Regions from separate parts of the Peribacillus sp. R9-11 genome, predicted to be linked through region 2. Evidence: riboswitches for the same ligand, from Rfam matches in the RefSeq annotation. Region 2 holds a riboswitch; the other holds the start of a gene.
What was found. A riboswitch is a leader RNA that binds a small molecule or an ion and turns the genes downstream of it on or off. The one in region 2 is predicted to bind cyclic di-AMP.
Positions count from the first base shown of each region.

Region 1: linked by a shared signal. The riboswitch ahead of RE409_RS01425 (cation:dicarboxylate symporter family transporter) and the one ahead of RE409_RS30485 (TrkH family potassium uptake protein) in region 2 are both predicted to bind cyclic di-AMP.

Region 1 is NZ_CP133763.1:282,607-285,809, forward strand. It holds gene RE409_RS01420 (efflux RND transporter periplasmic adaptor subunit) at 1-1,039, shown strand, start outside; cyclic di-AMP (ydaO/yuaA leader) riboswitch at 1,250-1,397, shown strand; gene RE409_RS01425 (cation:dicarboxylate symporter family transporter) at 1,570-2,832, shown strand; gene RE409_RS01430 (class I SAM-dependent methyltransferase) at 2,895-3,203, opposite strand, start outside.
Region 2 is NZ_CP133767.1:8,586-11,788, forward strand. It holds gene RE409_RS30480 (hypothetical protein) at 299-499, opposite strand; cyclic di-AMP (ydaO/yuaA leader) riboswitch at 801-943, shown strand; gene RE409_RS30485 (TrkH family potassium uptake protein) at 1,287-2,633, shown strand; gene RE409_RS30490 (potassium channel family protein) at 2,657-3,203, shown strand, end outside.

The DNA.
Region 1 (3,203 bases), on a different replicon from region 2:
TTTTCAGAAATTCCTTGTAAAAGAGGGAGATGAGGTAACGGCTGGATCTTCGTTGTTTGAATATACTACACCCGAACTTGATGCTCTCAAAGGAAATCTAGAAGCGGAAAAAACTGCCGCTGAGGGTGAAATGGTGGGGATTAATGATTACATTGATAAGTTGAAAGCTTATCAAGGAAGTTTGACAAGTAATTCTAATAAAGCAGTAATCGATAATTCGATAGAAAAGAGCTTAAATATTGATATAACAACTACCTCTTCAGACTTGATTGAAAGTAATATTGAGCAAGAAATGTACAAGCTGGAACTTGAAAAAAACCGCTTGGAAGAAAAGGTTGTTATGCTGGATGCTCAATTAAGTTCAATTGAGGAGCAAAAAGGCGCGGTTGAGACGGCGAGTGAGGCTGATGGTGTTGTAAAAAACATCAATAAAAACCTGAATAATCCCATTATATCCATTGTTTCAACAAATGTGGCAATTGAAGGGGATTTCTCTGAAGAGGAGATGAAAAAAGCTGAAGTGGGCATGACTATAAAGGCAAGTTCCCCTGATTTAAAAAAGGCGTTGAACGGAACAATAGGTCGTATACATTCTTATCCAGAAGAGGAGCCATCACTAAAAAAAGATAACAGATTTCCATTTCAGGCATTGATTGAGCCAGGAGATGAAGAAACTAAACCTTTGTTGGTAGGGTCAAAAGTCAATCTTACTGTAATAACCAATGAGAAAGCGGGTGTACCCTCTATCCCTGTAGAGGCAGTACATCATAAAAAAAAGCCGCATGTCTACAAATTGACTAAAAAAGGCTATGTGGATAAACACTATATTACAAAAGGGCTTAAAGCAGAAGGAAAGCAAGAACTCATAAAGGGACCGGCGGTAGGTGATGTTATTCTAATAGAACCGAATAGGATTGTGAAAAATCATTCTTATTTTGTTACTCCAATTCAGTTTGAGAAGGTGAAATCTGCTAGTTATAAAAAATTCACCACTCGGGAAAAGGTGAGGTATATATTACTGGGTATGTTAGAAAAATAATCCATTTTTTCATTATTCGAGAGAGGGGATATATCAATCAGTTTTATTGTTATTTATATATCCATATAACAAAATTAAGCAAAATAGAGAATGTGTTATTATAGGTAAAATAGTCACTAATACAGAATATTCAGACATTTGCAAAGGTTTTTTCTTAAAGGGACAAGAAAAAATATTTACAGAATAACATTTTTAGTATAATATTTTATTATTAAGTATTCGCTTAATCTTATTACAAGAACGGGGGACCCATTTTTGCGGATTTTTTTCGCTAGGGGTGAATTCAGAAATGAAAGGGCTTTTGTGTTTCCAATTCCTAACCCGACAGCTAACCTCGTCAGCGTCTTTAAGGGAACATGTGTGAATATTCACGCCTATAGGAAATCGACACATGAAGTGTCTTTTTTTTCGGCGTAAAGATAGAGTTTTTCAATAAAAGAAAAATTACTTTCTTTCTATTAGTATCTTGTTTCCCTTACCGAGACAAAATGTTTTTGCTTTAAAGACTTTATGGAAGGTGAGGAAAGTAAATGAAGAAATTTAAATTAAGTTTAGCTAGCCAAATTTTTATTGGTTTAATTCTAGGGATTATTGTTGGTGCCATTTTTTATGGTAATGCGACAGCCCAAAACTTTTTACAACCATTCGGAGACATTTTCCTACGAATGATTAAAATGATTGTAGTACCAATCATTGTGTCAAGTCTTATCGTTGCAGTTGCGGGTGTAGGTGATTTAAAAGCAGTAGGTAAACTAGGAGCTAAATCACTTTCATACTTTGTGGTGGTAACAATGATAGCGATTGCTGTTGGTCTAGTTTCCGCGAATATTATCCAGCCTGGTGCTGGTGTAAATATGAACAATCTAGAACAAACTGATATTTCTACCTATGTTGATACAGCAGAAACTAAGCAGCATGAATCTTTTGTGGATACAATTGTTCACATTGTGCCATCCAATCCAATTAAAGCTATGGTAGAAGGCGATATGCTAGCAATCATTTTCTTCTCTGTTTTGTTTGGACTTAGTATTGCGGCTATCGGTGAAAAAGGTAAACCTGTATTCCGTTTCTTCCAAGGTGCAGCAGAAGGAATGTTCTACTTAACTAATATGGTCATGAAATTTGCTCCTATCGGGGTATTTGCACTAATCGGTGTGACCATCTCCAAGTTCGGTTTGGAATCTTTAATTCCATTAGGTAAGTTAGCGCTTTCTGTATACGGAACAATGATTTTCTTTGTAATTGTCGTTCTGGGTCTTATTGCAAAATTTGTAGGGTTCAATATCTTTACGTTGATTAAGCTTCTAAAAGAGGAATTAATTCTTGCGTTCTCGACAGCAAGTTCTGAGGCAGTTCTTCCGAGAATCATGGAAAAAATGGAGAAAGCGGGATGTCCGAAACATATTGCTACGTTTGTTATTCCGACAGGATACTCTTTTAACCTTGATGGTTCTACATTATATCAAGCGTTAGCAGCTATCTTCATCGCTCAAATGTATGGGATTGATTTAAGCGCTTATGAACAAATTACACTAATGTTAGTGTTAATGATCACATCTAAGGGGATTGCAGGTGTACCTGGTGTATCTTTCGTAGTTCTTTTAGCGACATTAGGAACAGTTGGTATTCCAATTGAAGGTTTAGCATTTATTGCTGGTATAGACCGTATTCTTGATATGGGCCGTACAGTAGTAAACGTTATTGGTAATTCACTTGCAGCAATTGTTATCTCAAAATGGGAAGGTCAATTCAACCCTCCTGCCAATAATGAAAAACTAGAACAAGTTTCTTAATATAAAAAAACCAGAGTGATATGTCACTCTGGTTTTTTTTGTGAATTTTGAAAAACTAATTCTTACTTTTGAACAATCCAGAAGCGGCAATCTGATGAGAAAGTGATGACATCATCGCTTTCATGGAATAATTCACTTCGGTAAAAACTTTCTAGGAAAGTAAAACCTGCTTCATTGAGACTGTCAAAGACCTCCCGTTGATTAGGTATATGAAGAAAGGTATCTTTTTGTAGGGTCTTTCCAGAAGTGAATATATCACCAAACTCATATAGCCGGTCATCCTGTTTACCTTCACACCAAATCATTTCTTCCTGCTCCCAAAAATTCAGGTAATTTTCATTTTTGTCACGGTCATGGGTGGTAAAAATGAA
Region 2 (3,203 bases):
CCTTTAGAGCCATTTTCGATATCACATTCTCTATTACATCCAAATCTTTTAAGCTTTTTTGAATATTTCCATCGCAATATTTAATATACACAAAAAAAACTCATTCAATATAAATGAGTTTGAAAATATAACGTAATATGGATGTTAAGCTTCAGATTGCCTGATTAACGCAGGAATTTAAATAGTTGAAATACTGAAAAAGGACATAATGAGTGAATTATTATTCAATATGCTTGACCCTCTACTAACTTTTAATGTTCAATTATTTTCATGATCCAGTTAATAAGGACCTATGAATTCAGATGATATTACCTTTGAAAAAAAAATTTATCAATGGATTCTTTTTCTTATCTGTTATCCTTAACTCATTCATTATTATTTGATCCTCATGATCGGCTATCCATTTCCTTAGTGCATCTTTATCCTGGCATTGAGTTAAATACGTCTGTCCACCTTTACCTGTAGCGTTAACAACATATCTATTAAACGTCTTCTCCATACTTGCCCGCCTTTTTTATATAATGTATTAAAATTTCAAAATACGAATTCAATAAACTTTGAGATTTTCTGTATCTAATTCCAAAAGGAAATACCATATATTTATTTATTAGAAACATAAAATTACTGGATGTTATTTTTCAAATTTATCGAACCTATCATAATGTCCCAACTAATTTTTGTCAATAAGTTTTTAATATGTAAAAAAAACGTAAATTTTCTGTTTTGTTCTAGCAAATTTTTTTTACAATTTAGGGGTTTACAACTAGTAAATGATGGGAGTAGAATACGTTTATCAATTTAATGCATTTCGGCCTAAACTCAAGTAAATTGAGTACGGAGGAACCAATCATTTGGGGTTAATTCTGCCTTGCAGAAAGGATGAGATCAGCTCTTTCGCCATCCTACCCGTCAGCTAACTTCGTCGGCTAAAGCGAAGGAGGTCATAAGACCGCCTATTTCAGGGGCTTTTTTGTTTGCTTTTCTGTAACAAAATAGCAGCCAGATGTTATGTAGGTCTTTTTATTATGCTTTAAAAAAGGATTTTCCAAAGAGCATTACCTAAGCTTGATTAAGGATAATGAATACCTTTTTTCACAAATAAAAGGGCTTGTGCAGAATGGACGCATGTATAGCAAAAGGAACTTGGTCTATTGATTGTTTATCTAGATGGATGACGAATGGAATGCAGTACGAGCGAAATACTAACCCTATCACTCGATAATGGTTAGTTATCTGTGGATATATTACGTTTGTTAGTAGGTTGCTAATTCATTAACAGGGTAAGGATGATCAATTTGATAAAAGCAAAAGATTTGTTAGATCCACCAAAAATTCTTGTACTTGGCTTTGCCTTCCTGATACTTGTTGGAGCCTATTTATTAACCCTGCCGATTTCCACTGAAAATGGGAATGGTCTTTCTTTTCTAAATGCTTTATTTACCTCAACCTCTGCTACATGTGTAACAGGGCTTGTCGTAGTAGATACGGGAACCACTTTTACAACATTTGGAGAGTTGGTCATTTTATCACTCATTCAAATAGGCGGCTTGGGGTTTATGTCATTTGCGACGCTTTTCTTTTTCTTATTAGGCAAAAGAATTTCTTTAAAAGGCCGGTTAGTCTTGCAGGAGTCTTTAAATAATTTATCTATGGCAGGTGTAGTTAAGTTAGTAAAAAGGATTTTAATTTACACTGCCATTATTGAAATTTCAGGTGCCGTTATACTATCGATTCGCTTTTCTTTTGACATGCCAATAGGCAGAGCAATCTATTACGGCCTTTTTCATTCGATTTCCAATTTCAATAATGCGGGCTTTGACTTAATGGGAGGGTTTAGGAGCTTGACTACTTATGCATCAGATCCTTTCGTAACCCTTACAGTCGCTTCCCTGATCACATTAGGCGGTATAGGATTTATCGTGATGAATGAAATTTACGAATACCGTGATACCCATCGTTTGTCTGTACATACGAAGGTTGTACTGATGGCTAGCTTAATCCTTACAATTGGCGGGGCCATCTTAATCTTTATATTTGAATTTGGAAATGCCAAAACATTGCAGCCTTTATCTTTCATGGGGAAAACGTTGGCTTCTTTGTTTCAATCCGTTACTCCGAGAACAGCAGGTTCTAATACATTGAATATCCCTGATTTAACACAACCCACATTGCTGCTGATCATTTTCTTGATGTTTGTTGGGGCTTCACCGGGATCGACTGGCGGTGGGATTAAAACCACCACATTAGCGACGCTGATTGGAACGGTTTGGTCACAGATTAAAGGAAAAGAAGATGTGGTATTGTTTCGGTACCGCATTGTGAATGAAACGATATTTAAAGCATTATCCGTTACCTCCATCGGGGTATTTATCGTTTCAACCATCACCATTCTGCTGACTATTACAGAAACCGGAAGTGATTTCTTGACGGTTTTATTTGAAGCCACTTCAGCATTTGCTACCGTGGGTCTCTCAATGGGATTAACCCCTGAATTATCCCCCATTGGTCGGATGCTCATTATTTTCACAATGTTTGCGGGCCGGGTTGGACCTTTGACTTTTGCTTTTGCTATCGCAATGAGACGTAAACCAGATCCATTCCGCCGTCCAAAAGGCAAAATCATGATTGGTTAATCATTAATGAGGGAGTGTTAAAGATGGGAAAACGACAATATGCCGTTATCGGTTTAGGAAGATTCGGAACGAGTGTAGCTCATAGATTATATACAGCCGGACAAGAAGTCTTGGGTATTGATGTAAGCGAGGAAAGAGTCGAGAATGCAGAATTAAGTGTAACTCATGCAGTTATGGCTGATACTACCGAAGAAGAGGCACTAAAATCCATTGGAATCCGTAATTTTGATTGTGTCATCGTAGCCATCGGAAATGATATGCAGTCAAGCATTTTAACTACATTGCTTTTAAAGGAACTAGGAGTGAAAAAGGTAATAGCAAAAGCTCTAAATAAACATCACGGTCAAGTGCTCGCTAAAGTTGGTGCTGACTGGGTTATCTACCCTGAAAGAGATATGGGTGAACGGGTCGCTAATCAACTCCTATCACCCAACATGCTGAACTATATAGAACTCTCAAAAGAATACAATATCGAGGAAATCATTATACCCATAAGCATGACAGGAAAAAGTCTCAGAGAGCTTGATTTACGTGCGAAATATAATATCAGTGTTATTGCCATCGTGAGTA